Regions from separate parts of the Streptomyces liliifuscus genome, predicted to be linked through region 2. Evidence: riboswitches for the same ligand, from Rfam matches in the RefSeq annotation. Region 2 holds a riboswitch; each other region holds the start of a gene.
What was found. A riboswitch is a leader RNA that binds a small molecule or an ion and turns the genes downstream of it on or off. The one in region 2 is predicted to bind cobalamin.
Positions count from the first base shown of each region.

Region 1: it holds a riboswitch for cobalamin, as region 2 does, so the genes downstream of both, JEQ17_RS39400 (ABC transporter substrate-binding protein) here and JEQ17_RS44210 (CbtB domain-containing protein) in region 2, are expected to answer to the same signal.
Region 3: it holds a riboswitch for cobalamin, as region 2 does, so the genes downstream of both, metE (5-methyltetrahydropteroyltriglutamate--homocysteine S-methyltransferase) here and JEQ17_RS44210 (CbtB domain-containing protein) in region 2, are expected to answer to the same signal.
Region 4: it holds a riboswitch for cobalamin, as region 2 does, so the genes downstream of both, JEQ17_RS32385 (prenyltransferase/squalene oxidase repeat-containing protein) here and JEQ17_RS44210 (CbtB domain-containing protein) in region 2, are expected to answer to the same signal.

Region 1 is NZ_CP066831.1:9,116,241-9,120,830, reverse strand. It holds gene JEQ17_RS39410 (ABC transporter ATP-binding protein) at 1-911, opposite strand, end outside; gene JEQ17_RS39405 (FecCD family ABC transporter permease) at 911-1,924, opposite strand; gene JEQ17_RS39400 (ABC transporter substrate-binding protein) at 1,921-2,946, opposite strand; cobalamin riboswitch at 3,014-3,200, opposite strand; gene JEQ17_RS39395 (TIGR03767 family metallophosphoesterase) at 3,432-4,590, shown strand, end outside.
Region 2 is NZ_CP066831.1:10,128,173-10,132,762, forward strand. It holds gene JEQ17_RS44185 (AbfB domain-containing protein) at 1-6, opposite strand, end outside; gene JEQ17_RS44190 (right-handed parallel beta-helix repeat-containing protein) at 136-1,320, opposite strand; gene JEQ17_RS44195 (ferredoxin) at 1,605-1,997, shown strand; gene JEQ17_RS50285 (histidine phosphatase family protein) at 2,112-2,837, opposite strand; cobalamin riboswitch at 2,968-3,109, shown strand; gene JEQ17_RS44210 (CbtB domain-containing protein) at 3,146-3,370, shown strand; gene JEQ17_RS44215 (CbtA family protein) at 3,399-4,169, shown strand; gene JEQ17_RS44220 (acyl-CoA dehydrogenase family protein) at 4,344-4,590, shown strand, end outside.
Region 3 is NZ_CP066831.1:2,643,035-2,647,624, reverse strand. It holds gene metE (5-methyltetrahydropteroyltriglutamate--homocysteine S-methyltransferase) at 109-2,430, opposite strand; cobalamin riboswitch at 2,595-2,817, opposite strand; gene JEQ17_RS11220 (3-hydroxybutyryl-CoA dehydrogenase) at 2,829-3,725, opposite strand; gene aceB (malate synthase A) at 3,722-4,590, opposite strand, start outside.
Region 4 is NZ_CP066831.1:7,515,447-7,520,036, forward strand. It holds gene JEQ17_RS32375 (energy-coupling factor transporter transmembrane component T) at 1-1,244, opposite strand, end outside; gene JEQ17_RS32380 (SCO2322 family protein) at 1,257-1,952, opposite strand; gene JEQ17_RS32385 (prenyltransferase/squalene oxidase repeat-containing protein) at 1,949-3,226, opposite strand; cobalamin riboswitch at 3,376-3,505, opposite strand; partial or broken gene JEQ17_RS32390 (phosphotransferase) at 3,562-3,855, shown strand; gene JEQ17_RS32395 (MBL fold metallo-hydrolase) at 3,918-4,590, opposite strand, start outside.

The sequences.
Region 1 (4,590 bases), 1.0 Mb from region 2:
AAGCGCACGTGCGGCCGGTCGTCGGGGCCCTCCCGTGTGACGGCGGCCCGGACCCCGTACACCTCGGCGATGAGCGCTTCCGTCAGGATGTCGCCCGGACCGCCGCAGGCCACGACGTGTCCCTCGCGCAGGACGACGAGCTGGTCGCAGTACATCGCCGCGAGGTTGAGGTCGTGCAGGGCGACGACGCTGGTGACCGGGAGCGAGGTGACGAGGTTCAGCAGGTCGAGCTGGTGCTGGATGTCCAGGTGGTTGGTCGGTTCGTCGAGGAGCAGTTCGCGGGGTTCCTGGGCGAGGGCTCGGGCGATCTGCACGCGCTGTCGCTCGCCGCCGGAGAGGGTGTGCCAGGACTGGCGGGCGAGTCCGGTCAGGCCGGTGCGGTCCAGCGCGTCACGTACGGCCCGCTCGTCCGCCTCGGACGCGGGGGTCCAGGCGCGGCGATGGGGTGTACGGCCGAGCCGTACGACGTCCAGGACGCTCAACTCGACCTGGGTGTCCGCCTGTTGCTCGACCACGGCGACACGGCGGGCGATGTCGCGGCGGCCCAGTTCGGCGAGGGGGCTGCCGTCGAGGGTGACGACACCGGAGGCGGGGGCGAGGACGCCGGCCAGCAGGCGCAGCAGGGTGGACTTGCCGGAGCCGTTGGGGCCCAGCAGTCCGACGGTGGTGCCGGGGGCCGGGGTGATGCTGACGCCGTCGAGGATGACACGACCGTCGGCGGTGCGCGTGACGCGGTGGGCACGGAGCCCTTCTCCGGGTGCCGCCTGCGCGTGCCCGGCCCTTTGTGCGGCCTGCGCGGGGCCGACCCCGTGTGCGGCCTGCGTGTGCGCGGTTCCTTGTGCCGCCCGCGCGGACTCGGTTCCCGGTGCCGCCCGCGTGCGCTCGGTGTTCTTGATGTCCTCCGTCGTCATCACGCCCTCCGCGTCCGGTACAGCACCAGCACGAACACCGGTACGCCGATCAGTGAGGTCACCACGCCGACCGGTACCTCCTGGGGATCGAGGACGGTACGGGCCAGGGTGTCCACCCACACCAGGAACACCGCTCCGGCGAGGGCCGTGACCGGCAGCAGCCGGGCGTGCCCGGACCCCACCAACGCCCTTGCCGCATGCGGCAGTACGAGACCGACGAAGCCGATCGCACCCGCCGAACTGACGAGCGCGGCGGTCAGCAACGCCGTGGCGCACAGCAGCACCAGTCGCGTACGGGCCACCGATACCCCGAGGGTCGCGGCGGCGTCCTGGCCGAAGGCGAACGCGTCGAGCGTCCGCGCGCACCCGAGGCACACCAGCAGCGTCACCGCGAGCACCGCGAAGCACACCCAGACGTCGGTCCAGCCGACCCCGCTCAGCGAACCGAGGAGCCAGAACAGCACCCCGCGGGTGGTCTCGGCGTCGGCTGCGGTCATCACGACGAAGGAGGTGAGCGCCGAGAAGAGCTGCATCGCGGCGACCCCGCTCAGCACCACACGGTCCGTCGCGCCGCCCAGTGTGTGGCTGAGCAGCAGCACGAGCCCGAACGACAGTACCGCGCCGAGGAACGCGCCCGCGGAGACCGAGACCAGGCCCCCGCCGACGCCGAGGACGACCACGATCACGGCGCCCGTCGAGGCGCCCGAGGACACGCCGAGGACGAACGGGTCGGCGAGCGGGTTGCGCAGCAGGGACTGCATCACCGCGCCGCACACGGCGAGTCCGGCCCCGCACACGGCCGCCAGGAGCGTGCGCGGCAGGCGCAGCTCCCAGACGATCCCCTCCCGGATCGGGGTCAACTCCGAGCTGCCCCAGCCGAGATGGGACGCGACCACGGACCAGACGTCACCGACCCGGATGTCCGCGGGACCGATGGTGATCGCGACGGCGACGGACACGAGGAGCAGGCCGACGCCCGCGGCGATGAGCAGTCCCAGGCGCGGCCGTGTCACCCGGCGAGCCCGAACTCCCGCAGGGCGGAGGCGACTTGCTCGACGCCCTCGACCGTGCGGATGGTCGGGTTCATCGCCTGCCCACTGAGCAGGACGTACCGCTTCTTCTTGACTGCGGTCATGTTCTTGGTGACCGGGTCGGACTCCAGGAACTCGATCTTCTTCTTCGCGGACTCGGCGGTCTGCGACTTGCGGGTCAGGTCGCCGATGACGAGCACGTCGGGGTCACGGTCGGCGACGGTCTCCCAGTTGATCTGGGGCCACTCCTCGTGCGTGTCGTCGAAGACGTTCTTCGCGCCGAGGGCCCGGGTGATGACGCCGGGCGCGCCGCAACAGCCCGCCATGTAGGGCGAGTCGGAGTTGGCGAACCAGTACAGGAGAGTGACGTCGGAGGCGTCCATCCCCGAAGTGGCCTTCCTCGTCCGCTCCTTGAGGTCGGCGACGAGCTGCTCGCCCCGCTTCTCGACGCCGAACACCTCGGCCAGGTCGCGCACTTCGCCGTGGATGGCGTCGATACCGAGGGCCTTCGTCCGCGCGCCGTCGCCACCCGAGTCGTTGTCCTTGCCGACGCAGTCGGAGGGCGAGACATAGGCGGGCACGCCGAGCTTCTCGAACTGGTCCCGGGTGGCCACGCCTCCCTTGCCGAGCGTCGAGACGAACGAGGCTGCGACGAAGTCGGGGTCGGCGTCCAGGACCCGTTCGAAGGAGGGGTTGTTGTCGGCTATCCGCTCCACCTTCGCGTTCGCCTTCTCCAGGCCCTTCATCACCGGGTCGGTCCAGGTGGCGGTGCCGGCCATGCGGTCGGCGAGGCCGAGCGACAGCATGATCTCGGTGGTGCCCTGGTTGAGGGACACGGCCCGCTCGGGCGGAGACTCGACGCGTACGGTCTCGCCGCAGTTGTCGAGGGTGACGGCGGCCCCGGTGTCCGTGTCGGACGACGAGTCCCCCGAACCGCAGCCGGTCAGCAGGAGAGCCCCGGACAGGACGAGGGCAGCGGGACGGGCAAGACGTGCGACGGGCACGGAAGTTCCTCAGGCGTCGAGGGCTCGAACGCGGAGCCCGGTCGTACGGTGCTCCCCCGTCGGCGCGTGACCGCGGAGGCCGCCAGCAGGTCTTCGGACTCGGGGTCACCCGGACGAGGCGCCTTCCCGGACCGTCATTCCGGTCCAGTGGCCGATGCCACGCCCGTCACCCTCACCGCTGCGCGTCAGCTCCGGATTCCCACCGGATTCCCTGACCCACGTACATGGGTTCGACTGGCCTCGGCAAGCTATCACGGCGGGTCTCGCGGATCGACGGACGGACCGGCGGACAGACCAATGGACGGATCGGCGGACGGATCACCGGCAGACCGGCGGACAGACCGGCAGGGCGGGCCCCAGTAGCCGCTCCACCTGTTCCGGCGGTGTTCACGGCCACGCCACACCCCTGCCCACAGCCCTGCCCCCGCGGCCTGAATGAGTGGTTCCGCTAGCTGAGTCTCTCGGAGGCACCGGAGGGCCGCCCCATGACCGGGACCGAAATGGCGGGGACCGCATCCACTCCCCCGCCCTCGTCCACACCCGCTTCCCAGCCCCCGTCCCCGTCCCCGCCCGCATCCTCGATCAACCGTCGTCGCTTTCTGCTCGCGTCCGGTGCCGTCGCGGCGGGAGCGACCGGAGGAGCGGCGGCCGTCTTCCCACGGCAGCGCCCGGCCCCCTCCGTGCGGCCCGCGTCGGAGAGCGCGGCCCCGCGGCCTGCCCCCGCCGCCCGACGGCCGACGCCGCGACGCGCGGCCCCGTACGCAACGACCACCCTGGAGACGACGGCCCGCCTCGGCGGCCACGCGCACGCCGACACCTACCGACGGCTCGTCCCGGGCCCAGGCTGGCCCGTGGTCGTACGCGGAGATCTCGCGACTGCCGCCGTCGGCCGCCAGGACCGGCGCACACCGCTCGCGTGCTTCGTGCAGTTCACCGACCTGCACCTCACCGACGTGCAGAACCCGCTGCGCACCGAGTTCCTGCGGTCGCGCAGGCCTGCCGCGTGGCGGGCCCAGGAGGCGCTGACGGTGGCGGGGGCGGTGGCGCTCGTGGAGCAGGTGAACGCGCTCGGCGGGGGCCCGTACACCGGCCTCGCGCCCGCGTTCGTGATGACGACGGGCGACAACATCGACAACAACTCCGCGATCGAACTGGAGTGGTTCCTCACGCTGATGAGCGGCGGCAGGATCACTCCCAACACCGGGGATCCGACGGCGTACGAGGGCGTCCAGAACTCCGGTCTGCCCCTCTACTGGCACCCGGACGACGCGGCCCTGCGCGACCTGGACAAGCGGCGTGGGCTGCCCCGTATCCCCGGCTTCCTCGACGCCGCGATACGGCCCGTGACCAGCCCGGGGCTCGACATTCCCTGGTACTCCACGGTCGGCAACCACGACGACATACCCGGCGGCTGTCTGTCGCCCGCGCTGGGCGACTACGCCGTCGGCTCCCGCAAGCTGCTGTCGGTCCCGGCCACGGACGCGGCCGCCTACGCGAAGGCGCTGAACTCCGGCGACGACCCCAAGAGCGAGGTGCTCTCGGCGATCCTGAAGAGGCACACGGCCTCGGCGCGGACGGTGACGGCCGACGAACGGCGCCGGCTGTTCACCCCGCACGACTACCTGGCCGCGCATCTCGACCCCG
Region 2 (4,590 bases):
GATCATGTGCGGCTCTCCTCGTTCGGACTGCGCTGGTGCTGCTGGTGCTGCTGGTGCTGCTGGTGCTGCTGGTGGTGCTGGATGTGCCAGTCCCGTGGGTCCCGGGGTCGTCCGTCCCGGGGCCCACGGGGTGGTTCAGAAGCGGGCTCCGACGGCCGTGCCGTTCTTCGGGACGAGCAGGTCCCGGGCGGGCGGCAGGGAGCCGTCCGACGAACGTGGTCCTGTGATGGCGCCCGTGTTCGTGCTCACGACCGACGACTCACCCCAAGTGCCGCCCAGATCCCAGGAGTTGTCCGTGGACGTGGTGCCGGAGCCGAGTGCCGCGGGCCGGGCGTCCGCGACGGACAGGTTGGCGGTGAGGACCGCCCTTCCGCCCGAGCCGTCGGCGTCGAAGCCCGTGCCCGTGTTGCGGAACGTGGTGGTGCGGCTGAGGGCGAGCGCGCCCGGATTGCCGTTGTCGGTGACTCCGTGCGCCGCGTTCCGGTACGCGAGCGAGTTGCGCAGGGTGTGGGCCACCGCCGGTGCCGGGCTCCCGCCGCCCAGCTTGAAGCCGTTGCCGTCGCCCGCGAAGTCCGGGAAGCTCCAGCGGTTGAAGCCGTTGCCGTACGCGATCGTGTTCTCGACGAGGATCGGCGAGGTGAACTTCCAGGCGTCGTAACCGTCGTCGACGTTGTTCCACAGCCTCGCGCCCCGTACGACGTTGCCGCTCCCGCTGCCCTCCTTGACGGCCAGCCCGTCCGCGCTCTCGCCGTTCTTGCGCGGGTCGCGGTTGCCGTAACTGTCCAGGTTCAGGATCTGGTTGTTCGCGGAGGCGCCCTGGAGCTGGAAGCCGGACTCGTAGTTGTCGTGGGTCGTGAGGCGCGAGAACACGTTGTTGCTGCAGCTGTCGCAGTAGTAGCCGTACGGCCCGTTGACGATCTCCAGCCCTGAGACCTTCCAGTAGGAGGCCTCCTGGTGGACGGCCCCGCGCTCGGCGCGCGGGATGCTGCCGCCGACCGGTGTGTGGCTGGCCGGCAGCTGCTCGCCGTCGATGACGACACGCTCGCCCTGGTAGGAACCGAGGGAGATCGGCTGCGACGCCGTGCCCGAGGTGGTGATCGTGATGTTGTCGGTCAGGGCGTAAGTACCGCCCCGTACGAGGATGGTGTCGCCCGGTGTCGCCCTGTCGACGGCCTTCTGGACGGTCCGCAGCGGTTGGTCGAGGGTGCCGGCGGCGGAGTCGTTCCCGTTGACGGCCACGACGATGGTCGACGCCGCGGCTGCCGGGGTCGGTAGCACCGTCGTCGCCAACACGGCACTCAGCACTGTCCCTGTGAGCATGCCCGCGATGCGCACGAGGCCTCCTTGTCTGCCGATCCGAAGCTTGTCGCGGGTCAGTGGTCGCACACACCGGGTTGGTTGCCGAGGTGTGCGCACCCACCACAAGTGGATCGATATACCGAACGCAGTTCGGTAAACCGGTCAGAACGTAGAGTGCGGCCGTGAGCACGTCAATAACTTCGACATGCTCAGCCACTTCTGGCCCCGCCGTGCCGTGTCTGCACCGTGTCTGCGCCATGCCTGCGCCGTGTCTGTGCCGTGCGAAGGCGGGGTTTGGCGTGGCGATGCCCGGCTACCCGAACCGCGTGTCACTAACAGAGCAGCAGGAACTCGTTCGTTTCCTCGAGGACCGGTTTGCCTGTGCGCAGGCCTGTACCGAGTGCGCACGGGTCTGTGCCCTGCGCGCGAGCCTCGCCGAACTCGACGGCCCCGACGACCAACAGGAGTTGCGGCGCAAGGGCATCCTGTGCGTGGAGGTCTGCGACGTGACCTGCCGCGCACTGGCCGAGCAGGTCACCCAGGCCGAGGCCGGGATGCGCGCCCAGGTGGAGTGGTGCCGTGCCGTCTGCCTGGAGACCGCCGAGGTCTTCGACCGGAGCCCCGGCGCCGAGAAGGGCGCCGAGGCCTGCCGCGGCTGCGCGAGTGCCTGCACGGAGTTCCTCGCCCTGCTGAGGTGAGGTTCCGTGGAACGCCACGCCCGAGGTGCCGCGTCTCGAAGAGCCCCGTTCGAAGAGTCACGTCCCGGGATGCCGAGTACCGAGGAGGTGTTCAGCCAGGCGTTCGCCGTGGCCTCACTCTCCGAGCGCCCTCCCGACCCGTACATTCCAGCGCCCGGCCCGCCCGCTGAACTCCGTCGCGACCAACGGCGGCACGTCGACGCGCCAGAACGCCGACTCCGGGGCCCCAAGTGCCAGCACCACCCCGGCCCGTACGATCTCCGGCTCGACGACGGCGATGACCCGGACGGAGCCGGGTCCTGGCCCCGCCCCCGGTCCCGACCCCGGCCCCGCCCCCGGCCCCGCCCCCGGTCTCGGCCCTGGTCCTGCACCCGAAGCCGAGCCTGAGCCGGACCCGGAGGAGCTGGATCCTGAGGCCCCGGATCCTGAAACCTCGGCGCTCGGATCCGTCACCGTCTCCAGCCACTTCGCCACGCGCTCGCACAGTCCGCTCACCGACTCGCCGCCGTGCGGGGCGGACGACGGGTCTGCCAGCCAGCGCCCCACGGCCTCCGGTTCGGCGGCGCTCACCTCGGCGAGGGTCGCCCCGCGCCAGCGGCCCACGTCCAGGCCGGCCAGGTCGGGGTCGGTGACGGCGAGGGTGCCGAGCCCGAGGGCCTCCGCCGTCTCCCGGCAGCGAACGGTGGGCGAGAGAAGGACCTGGTCGGCGGCCGGCAGCGAGCCCGCGGCGGCCTCGGCGAGCCGCAGCCCGGCCGGGTCGAGGGGACATCCGTCGTCGAAACGTGCCTCCCGCAACGCCGCGCTCATCGCTGGTGAGATCAACATCACTCGGCTGGTCATCGGCCCGTCCTCGCGTTCACCACGTGCTCAACACCCCTGTCCGTACCGGGAATTGGGGGCGTGACCAGGGCCCCGGCGCGCCCCCGGCATTCCGTGCGCCCTTGGCCGCGCCTCCGCTTCGCGGTACCTTCTCGTCGATATTGACGACGGTACGACGGAAGCCGGTGAGAATCCGGCACGGTCGCGCCACTGTAAGCCCCGTACAACCGCCTTCCACCAGGGGAGGCGGAGGTCGAGCAAGTCAGACCCGTGGCCGTCGTCCTGTGCACCACCGAGATGGGACGCGAGTTCCCCCAGGAGGTCCTGCCATGGCGCAGTCCGCCGTCGCCCAGCCGACCGCAACCACCCCCGACATACCCGCAAAGCTGCCGATCGGCGCGATCGCTCCCTGGGCGGTCTTCCTCGGCATCCTGATGCTCGTGCTGCTCTACTTCGTCGGCGCCGAACAGGGCGCCACCTCCCTGGTCTCGGGCGAAGGCGTGCACGAGTGGGTGCACGACGCCCGCCACCTGCTCGGCTTCCCCTGCCACTGACGGCGACACAGAACCGACAGGACAACCAATGAACTCCGTCACCGTCAGAAATCTCCTGGTGCGGGGCATGCTCGCGGGTCTTGCCGCGGGTGTGCTCGCCCTGGTCGTCGCCTACTTCCTGGGTGAACCTCGGGTGGACGAGGCCATCGCGTTCGAGGAGGCCCACGCCCATGAACACGGCGGCGAGGAACTCGTCAGCCGTGCGATGCAGTCCACCGGTGGTCTGTCCACCGGCGTGCTCGTCTACGGGGTCGCGTTCGGCGGCATAGCCGCCCTCGCGTACTGCTTCGCCCTCGGCAGGATCGGCCGCTTCGGGCCGCGCGCGAGCGCTCTGCTGCTGGCGGGCGCCGGTCTGGTCGCGGTCTACCTGGTGCCGTTCCTCAAGTACCCGGCGAACCCGCCCGCCGTCGGCGACCCCGACACCCTCAACCAGCGCACCGCGCTGTTCCTCCTGATGATCGTGCTCAGCGTGCTGCTGGCCGTCGCCGCGGTGATCCTCGGCAAGCGCCTCGCCCCGCGCCTGGGCAACTGGAACGCCACCCTCGCGGCGGGTGGGTTCTTCGTCCTGGCCGTCAGCCTGGCGTACGCGTTCCTGCCGTCCTTCAACGAGGCGCCGGAGGGCTTCCCCGCCACCCTGCTGTGGCAGTACCGACTGGCGACCCTGGCCATCCAGGTGACCCTGTGGACCGCGTACGGACTGGTCTTCGGGCTGCTCGCGGAGCGCGTGCTGGCTCCCGGGCCGGCCCGGACCGAGGACGAGAAGGCGGCCGAAGGGCGGGCAACTCCCGTCGCGCACTGATCCGTTCACACACCGAAGGGCCCCTGGAGCACCATCCTGGGGCCCCTTCGCATGTGTGCGTGCGTGGCAGGCGCGTACGTCGTCGGCATTCCCTATTTCTGGAACACGTTCTACGGTGTGCGCCGTCAGGTCCGGGTGGCCGAACGAGTGGGCCAGTGGGAGCCAGGAGGCGCCGTGCATCTCGAATACACGCCGGAGCAGCAGCGGTTGCGCACCGAACTGCGCGCCTACTTCGCGGAGTTGGTCCCCGACGACGTGTACGCCCGCTACGGCGATCCGGCGGCGCAGAAGCGCTTCTACCGCGAGACCATCCGCCGGCTCGGCTCCGACGGGTGGCTCGGCGTGGGCTGGCCGAAGGAGTACGGCGGGCGCGGTCTGACCCCGATGGAACAGTTCATCTTCTTCGACGAGGCCGCCCAGG
Region 3 (4,590 bases), 7.5 Mb from region 2:
GACGTGACGGCCGGGGACACGAATGTCCCCGGCCGGTTGGATCGCATCAGCCGGATCGGATCAGCCGGTGGGTCGCATCAGCCGGATCGGATCAGTCGGTCGGTCGGATCAGTCGGCGGTGGGCAGTTCGGCGCGTACCGCCTGGGCCGCCGCGACCAGGTTGTCCAGGGACGCCCGGGTCTCGGGCCAGCCGCGGGTCTTCAGGCCGCAGTCGGGGTTGACCCAGAGCCGTTCGGCCGGAATGGCCTCAAGTCCCTTGCGCAGCAGGGCGGCTGCCTCGTCCGTGCTGGGCACGCGAGGCGAGTGGATGTCGTAGACGCCGGGCCCGGCCTCGCGCGGATAGCCGTGCGCGGCCAGTTCGCGGGCGACCTGCATGTGGGAACGGGCGGCCTCCAGGCTGATGACGTCCGCGTCGAGATCGTCGATCGCCTGGACGATGTCGCCGAACTCGGCGTAGCACATATGGGTGTGGATCTGGGTGTCCGGCCGGACTCCGGCGGTCGTGAGCCGGAACGCCTCGGTGGCCCACGCCAGATAGCGGGGGCGGTCGGCGGCACGCAGCGGCAGGGTCTCGCGCAGCGCGGGTTCGTCGACCTGGATGACCGAAGTCCCGGCCGTCTCAAGGTCGTTGACCTCGTCGCGCAGGGCGAGGGCGACCTGGCGGGCGGTGTCGCCGAGGGGCTGGTCGTCGCGGACGAAGGACCAGGCGAGCATGGTGACCGGCCCCGTGAGCATGCCCTTGACGGGGCGCCGGGTCAGGGACTGGGCGTACGTCGTCCAGCGCACGGTCATCGGCTCGGGGCGGGAGATGTCGCCGGCCAGGATCGGCGGACGGACGTAACGGGTGCCGTACGACTGCACCCAGCCGTGCTGTGTGGCGAGGTAGCCGGTGAGCTGCTCGGCGAAGTACTGGACCATGTCGTTGCGTTCGGCCTCGCCGTGCACGAGGACGTCCAGGCCGGTCTTCTCCTGGAACGAGATCACCTCCTGGATCTCGGCCTTGATGCGCTCCTCGTAGCCGGCCGTGTCGATGCGCCCGGCCCGCAGGTCGGCCCGCGCGACGCGCAGTTCGGCGGTCTGCGGGAAGGAGCCGATGGTGGTGGTCGGCAGCAGCGGCAGACCGAGGTGGGCCCGCTGCGCGGCGGCGCGTTCGCCGTACGGCTGGGAGCGGTGGGCGTCGGCGTCCGTCACCGCGCCGACCCGAGCCCGCACGGCCGGGTCACGGGTGATGGGCGAGTTGGCGCGGGAGGCCAGGGCGGCCCGGTTGGCGGCGAGTTCGCCGGTGATCGTGCCCGTCCCCTGGGCGAGCCCCTTGGCGAGGGTGACGACCTCGGCCGTCTTCTGCCGGGCGAAGGCGAGCCAGCGCAGGATCTGCGGCTCGATGTCCCGTTCGGCGGTGGCGTCGAGGGGCACGTGGAGCAGTGAGCAGGACGCGGCCACGTCGACCCGGTCGGCCAGCCCCAGCAGGGTGCCGAGCGTGGCCAGGGACTTGGTGAGGTCGTTGACCCAGATGTTGCGGCCGTTGACCACGCCCGCGACCAGGCGCTTGCCGGGCAGCCCGCCGACGGCGGCGAGCGCGTCCAGGTTGGCCGCGGCGGCCTCGGTGAAGTCGAGGGCGAGGCCGTCGACCGGGGCCTTGGCCAGCACCGGCAGGGCGTCGCCGAGCCGGTCGAAGTAAGAGGCGACCAGCAGCTTCGGACGGTCGGTGAGTGTGCCGAGGTCGCGGTAGGCGCGCGTGGCCGCGTTGAGTTCGGCGGGCGTACGGTCCTGGACCAGGGCCGGTTCGTCGAGCTGCACCCACTCCGCGCCCGCCGCCCGCAGATCGGAGAGGACCTCGGCGTACACCGGCAGCAGCCGGTCCAGCAGGGTCAGCGGGTCGAAGTCCGCGGCCACACCGGGCGCGGGCTTGGCGAGCAGGAGATAGGTGACGGGTCCGACGAGGACCGGGCGGGCGGTGAGGCCGAGCGCGAGGGCTTCGCGGAGCTCGGCGACCTGCTTGGCGGAGTCGGCGGTGAAGACGGTGTCCGGGCCCAACTCCGGGACGAGGTAGTGGTAGTTGGTGTCGAACCACTTCGTCATCTCCAGCGGCGCCACGTCCTGGGTGCCGCGGGCCATCGCGAAGTAGCCGTCGAGCGCGTCGGCCTCGACCGCGGCGCGGTGGCGGGCGGGGATCGCGCCGACCATGACGCTGGTGTCCAGGACATGGTCGTAGTACGAGAAGTCGCCGGTCGGCACTTCGTGGATGCCGGCCCCGGCCAGCTGCCGCCAGTTGGTGCGGCGCAGTTCGGCGGCGGTGGCCCGGAGGGCGTCGGCGTCGACGCGGCCCTTCCAGTACCCCTCGATCGCCTTCTTCAGTTCCCGGCCCCTGCCCTGACGGGGGTAGCCGTACACGGTGGCCCGGGCCGCCGCGGCTGCGGACTTCGATGTCACGGAACTCTCCTTCGCGAGATGTCTCCCTGAGATCCCGGGACGGGACGTGGGCGCGAAGGGGTGACGAATCCGGCAGAGGCACCTCGCGCGGCATGCGCGGTCGTCCGCCGGACATGTACGCCTGACCCGCCCACGAGGTCACCGGGATTGTCCGTACGCGATCGGTCGCGCACGGGCAGATGGCAGGTCTTCGGACTCGCGGGCACGCCCTCCGTACGGAGGACACCTACTGGCCGTCGCTTCCCAGGTCCCGCTTCTCGGGGCCCAGTGCGTATGACGGCGTCGTTCCCACTCACCGCTGCGGGGCAGTCCCGGATTCCCACCGGGTTCCCTCTTGCGACGCATCCCGCCTGGCGGACGGGGCGAACCAGCTGCACAGGTCAGCTTAGGCCCTGCCGTCAAATGTCTGACTGCCGGACGGCGTCGTACACATGGAACCCGCGGCCCGTCTTACGGCCCAACAGCCCTGCCTCCACCATCCGTTGGAGCAGCGGGGGAGGGGCGTGGAGCGGTTCCCTGAACTCGTCGTAGAGGGATTCCGCGATCGAGGCGACGGTGTCGAGGCCGATCAGGTCCGCCAGCCTCAGCGGTCCCATGGGGTGGGCGCAGCCGAGTTCCATACCCGCGTCGATGTCGGTGGCCGTGGCGAATCCGGACTCGGCCATGCGGATCGCGGCCAGCAGATAGGGGATGAGCAGGGCGTTCACGACGAAACCCGCCCGGTCCCGTGCATGGACCACGGTCTTGCCGAGGACCCGGGTGGCGAAGTCCTCGACGGCCGCGACCGTCCCCGGCGCCGTGTGGAGCGAGGCCACGATCTCCACCAGCGGCAGGACGGGAACAGGGTTGAAGAAGTGCAGCCCGACGACCCGGTCGGCGCGCCCCGTCGCCATGCCGAGGCGCATGATCGGGAGGGACGAGGTGTTGGTCGCGAGGATCGCCCCGGGATCCTCGACGATCTTGTCCAGCGCGGTGAAGATCTCGGTCTTGGCGTCCGCGTTCTCCACGACCGCCTCGACGACGAGCTGCCGGTCGGCGAGGTCTTCGAGGGCCTGGGTGAAGGCCAGCCGGTCGAGGGCGTCCCGCGCCGAGTCCCGGTCCAGTTTCCCGCGCCGCACCGCCCGGTCGAGGGAGGCCGACACCCGCTCCCGTGCGGCACGGGCGGCCATGGCGTCCACCTCGCAGACGACGGTGTCGAGGCCGGCCCTGGCACACACCTCCGCGATCCCGGCGCCCATCCGGCCGCCGCCGACCACGCCGATTCGGAGGATGTCCCGGCGGATGTCCCGGCTCATGACCGCGCCTCCGCGTGCCGGACGAGGTGACGGCTGTAGGCGTCCGGGGTGAAGAACAGCGGCAACTCGCCTGCCGACGCGGTCCGTTCGAAGAGCTCCCGCACCTCGTCGAGGGCGGCCCAGGGGTGCTGGGCACCGAGCGCGGCGAGTTCGTCGTCGAGCAGTCGCTCCACGGTCTCCCGGTCGACCACCCGGTGCCGCAGCCACTGCCAGACCTGCACCCGCGCGATCTCGGCGGTCGCCGCGTCCTCCATCAGGCCGTCCAGGGCGACGGCCCCCTCCCCGCGCAGCCAGGCGTCGAAGTAACGCACGGCGACCGCGATGTCCGTACGCACCCCTTCCGGTGTGGGCGGCCCGCTGACACGGCGTACCGACAGCAGGTCGGCGGCGGTCACCTCCACGTCGTCGCGGGTACGGTCGAGCTGGTGCGGCCGGTCGCCGAGAACGGTGTCGAAGACCTCCCGGCACACGGGCACCAGGCCGGGGTGGGCCACCCAGGAGCCGTCGAAGCCGTCCTCCGCCTCGCGTTCCTTGTCGAGGCGGACCTTGGCCAGGGCCGCCTCACGCGCGGCCGGGTCCCTGCCGGGCACCTGCGCGGCCATGCCCCCGATGGCATGCGCGCCGCGCCGGTGGCAGGTGCGCACCAGCAACTCGGTGTACGCGCGCATGAAGGGGGCGGTCATGGTCACCTTGGCCCGGTCGGGCAGCAGGAAGTCGGTGCGGTGGCCGAAGGTCTTGATCAGGCTGAACAGGTAGTCCCAGCGCCCCGCGTTGAGACCGGCACTGTGTTCGCGCAGCTCGTGGAGGATCTCCTCCATCTCGAAGGCGGCGGTGATCGTCTCGATGAGCACGGTGGCGCGGACCG
Region 4 (4,590 bases), 2.6 Mb from region 2:
AGGATCGCCGCCGCGGGCCACAGGGGGAGTGCCGGCGCGGTCAGCGGGACGACACCGGGGTGCAGGGCCGCGGAGTTGGCCGGGGCGTAGGAGGAGTACAGGATCAGCAGCGTCGCGACCGCCGCGCCGGACGCGGCGACCAGCCACGCGCGGACACCCCACGCGTCCGGCCGGTAGCGCGTACGCAGCGAGCGGCGCCCGCCGAGCCATAGGCCGGCGAGGGCCGCGGCGAGTCCGGCGAGCAGTACGGGCAGGCCGTAGCTGCCGCCTTCCGCGGTGAGCAGGCCGTACGTGCCTGCGCAGACCCCGACCAGGCCGCCGAGTGTGAGCACGGCGGTGGTGCGGCGGACGCTGGGCGGTACGTCCGCCGTTCGGCCGTAGCCGCGTGCGTCCATCGCCGCCGCGAGGGAGACGGACCTCTCCAACGCGCCCTCCAGGACCGGGAGTCCGACCTGGAGCAGGCCGCGCAGGCCCTTGTCCGGGCGGCCGCGGAGGCGCCGGGCGGCGCGCAGGCGCTGCACGTCCGCGATCAGGTTCGGGGCGAAGGTGAGGGCCACCACTACGGCAACTCCCGCTTCGTACAAGGCTCCTGGCAGGGATTTGAGGAGGCGGGCCGGGTTCGCGAGGGCGTTCGCCGCGCCTACGCAGATGAGGAGGGTGGCGAGTTTCAGGCCGTCGTAGAGGGCGAAGACGAGGCCTTCAGCGGTGACTCGGCCGCCGATGCGGATGCCATCTGCCCAGTCCGGGAGGGGGAGTTCGGGGAGGGTGAGGAGGGTGTGGGTGCCGGGGATGGGGGAGCCGAGGGCTACTGCGAAGGCGAGGCGGATCACCAGGACGGCCAGGGCGAGTTTCACGAAGGCCGCGTAGGAGTGGGCCCAGGGGGCCTCTGTTCGGCGGGCCGCCACCACGTAGCCGGCTACGCCGATGAGGAGGGCCAGGAGGAGGGGGTTCGTTGTGCGGGAGGCGGCTGTGCCCAGGCCCAGGGCCCAGAGCCACCAGGCGCCTGGGTGGATTGCGTTGGTTCTGGTTGCCTGCGGCGCGGTCAGTCTGCGTTGAACTTTTCTGGATCGGGCACCCGGAGTCTGTGGCTGTGCCCACCCTCCCCCACTCTCGGCTTCGCTCGAGCGGGGGGACCCCCATCGCCCTGCGGAACACCTGCCCACAGTGGTAGCGGCAGTAGCGGCAGCAGCAGTGGTAGCTGTGGAAGCGGGGGGCTGGGGCTTGTCGTTGTTGTTCGTGGTCATTGTGCGGGCCCGTCAGTCGCGGCGGCGGCGGGCTTGCCAGGTTGCTGCCGTGGCCAGTGCCGCCACCGCGGCGATCCCGGCCATCAGGCCCAACGACGGGCCGCCGTCCCCGTCCCCCTTCTCGGCGCCGGACTTGCTCTCCGTCTCCGCGCCGGGTGAGGTCGAAGCCGTCGGGCGGTCGCCCGAGACCGGTTCGCCGCAGCCCGTGCTCGGGTAGCCCGCGATGGCGCAGAGCAGGGCGTTGGTGTCGTAGCGGAGGGGCTTGGCGACGGCGGCGAGGGCGTCCGCGGTCGTGGCGTCCTCGTCGATGCGGGCGCAGGCCGTGCGGGGGCCGGGCGGGGTCGAGCCGGCCGGGGCGTCCGCGGCCGTGCCGAAGTCGAGGACCAGGCCGACCCGCTTGGACCCCTCCCGCGCGGGCGTCTTCGCGCAGATCGTCGCGAAGTCGGCCGCCCCGCGCGGCTTCGCCGAGTCCTTGGAGTCCTCGCTCACCGAGAAACGGAACCCCTGGACATCACCGTCCGAGGGCCGCGCGGTCGACGGCCCCTGGGTCGCGTACACCCACGTATCGGCTGTATCGGCCGTACCGGCGGTGGAGTTCCGGTCCCAGAAGGACCAGTAGCGGTAGCCGACCGCCTGGGCCTGCCCCGCCGTGCCGAGGACGGCGAGCAGGAGACACAGGACCGGCAGAACCAGGCGGCGGCAGGTCACGGCTGCTGCTTCTTGTTACGGCCGCTGAGGAGGAAACCGATGCCGATACCGCCGACCAGGCCGACCCCGATGATCCACCAGAGGCTGACCCCGCCGTCGTCCTCGTCCGAGGCGGTGTCCTTCTCGTCCTTGTCGTCCTTGCCGTCGACCGGGGCGGTGGAGGCGTCGGTGGACGCCGCCGCGGGGCCGGTCGCGCCGAGCTGCTTCACGAGGTCGGCGCCGCCGAAGGCACGCGGGTCCGTGCCGGTGGCGTTCGCCGCGAAGATCAGCTGCGCGTACGCCGCCGGGCCGCTCTTCGCCGCCCAGGTACCGGAGTTCTTCTCCAGCCAGGCCAGCGGCTTCTCGGTGTCGGCCGTGCGGCCGGCGGCGGCGAGCGCGACGACCGTGTCGGCGGTGTTGCCGTAGTCGGGCTGGTCCTCGGCGCCGGGGAGCGAGGACTTCAGGTAGCCGTTCTTGGCGACCGCGCCCGCGAGGTACAGGGCGCCGTTGGCCGCCGCGTCCTCGATCGTGAGGGAGTCGCCGCCCTCGCACCGGGACGCCTTCGGAGAGGCCTTGTCGGCGCCGTCCTGGTCGGGATCGGTGTCGAGGCCCTCGCCGAGCGCACCCAGCACCCCGGCCGCCGTGGCGTCCGCGTTCGCCGCGAGCTTGCCCTTCTTGTCCGGCTGGAAGGCGAAGGCGCCGCCGCCGTTCTCGTCGCAGGGGACGGAGAGCCCGAGCAGGGCGTCGTACGGCGTCCGGTCGTCCTTCGAGGGCAGGTCCTTCGGGTCGGTGTCCCCGGCGTCGAGCGCCCCGATCACGACGGACGTCGAGTTGGTGTCGCTGGGCGTGCCGGGGAAGTAGCCCCAGCCGCCGTCCTTGTTCTGTACGGACTTCAGCCACTTCACGGCCGCGCCGGTCACGGCGTCGCTCGCGTCGAGAGCCTCCAGGGCCTGCAGTGCGGCGGCTGTGCTGTTCGTGTCGACCTTGGTCTTGGCGTCGCACTTCGTGCTCGGGTCGGGGCGGTAGGCCGCGAAGGCCCCGCTCTCGCACTGCTGGCCGGTGAGCCAGTCGACGGCCTGCTTCGTGGGCTTCACCCCCACGGTGTCCTGGGCGAGCAGCGCGAGCGACTGCCGCCAGACACCGTCGTAGGTGGGGTCGGTGCTGCCGTACAGGGCGGAGGGGAACGCCTGGGAGGGGGTCGCGCCGGGCGACTCGTCGGCGAGGGCGGCGGGCGCGAACGCCGTACCGATCACGGCGGTGGCGGCCAGTACCGCTGCGCTGCGGCGGACAAACATGATCGGTGGTGCCTTTCCCTGTCAAGGAGCCAGGCAGCCCAGAACCCGGGCGGCTCGGCTCCGTATGCCTCGACGGTGCCGGTCACCGGCGGACCCGGTGACGCGAGCCGGTCACTTCCGTACGAGGCAATCCGGCTCGCCACCCCGATCGGCTGATCGACTGATCGGCCGGTCGACCGGGTGGCACACGGTTGCGGGTCAGCGCCGGATTTGCACCGGCTTCCCCCCGTACGACTGTGATGACGACCCGCTCACTGTACCGGCCCGTAGCAAGACCCTGAGGGCCGCCTGTGGAGCTGCCTGTGAGGCCGGACGGCTCCGGGTGGCTTCTGCCCATGGGGATACCCGCGGGGGCCGGGCGATTGCTCGGATCGGGACGTACGGCGGATGTCTACGCGCTCGACGGCCACGACGGCCACGACGATCACGATGGCCAGGGTGGCCTCGACGATTGCGACGGCCTCGGCGATGGTCCCGGCGGCGGGGCGTGGGTGCTGCGCCGGTACCGGGACGGCTACGGGGACGCGCAGGCCGAGGCGGCCGTCATGGAGTACGTACGAGGTCACGGCTATCCCGTGCCGCGCGTGCGGGCGGCGGACGCGCGCACCGACCTCGTGATGGAGCGGCTGTAGTCACCAGGACCGACCACTCCGAGTCCCCGGACATGCCATGGCGTCCGGGGAGGGCGGGTTCAAACGGCCACGTACGTCACCGGATCGCTGCCCGGTACCGCTTCCGCGTGGCCCAGTTTCACCAGGCGGCGCAGGTGGGCCTCCGCCTCCGAGACGGCGATGTTCCTCGATCCGTAGGGGATGTCGTCCCACGGGCGGTTCCACTCCATGCGGACGGCGAGCTGCCAGGAGGTGAGCGGGGTGACGAGGAGGGAGCGGAGGTCGGTGAGGCGGGACTCGTGGTGGTCCAGCAACTCCCTTACGCGGGAGGGGGCGTCGGTGAAGGCGTGCAGGTGGGCCGGGAGGACCTCGGCCGGTTCGAGGCGGCCGATCCGTTCCAGTGAGTCGAGGTAGTCGCCGAGCGGGTCGGCGACGGTCTCGTCGTCCGGGTCCTCGTACAGGCCGATGTGCGGGGTGATCCTCGGCAGGAGGTGGTCGCCGGAGAACAGGCGTCCGTGGCCCGGGAGTTGGGCCGGATGGGCCTCCTCCAGGTGGAGGCAGACATGGCCGGGGGTGTGGCCCGGCGTCCAGATCGCGCGCAGGCGGCGGCCGGCGAGGTCGAGGAGCTCGCCGGGGACGATCTCGCGGTCGGGGAGCGCGGGGGAGGCGCCGGGGAACATACGGGAACGGGCCGTGCGCATCGGCGCCACGTGCTCCTCGGGAGCGCCCGAGGCGGTCAACTTGTCGGCCATG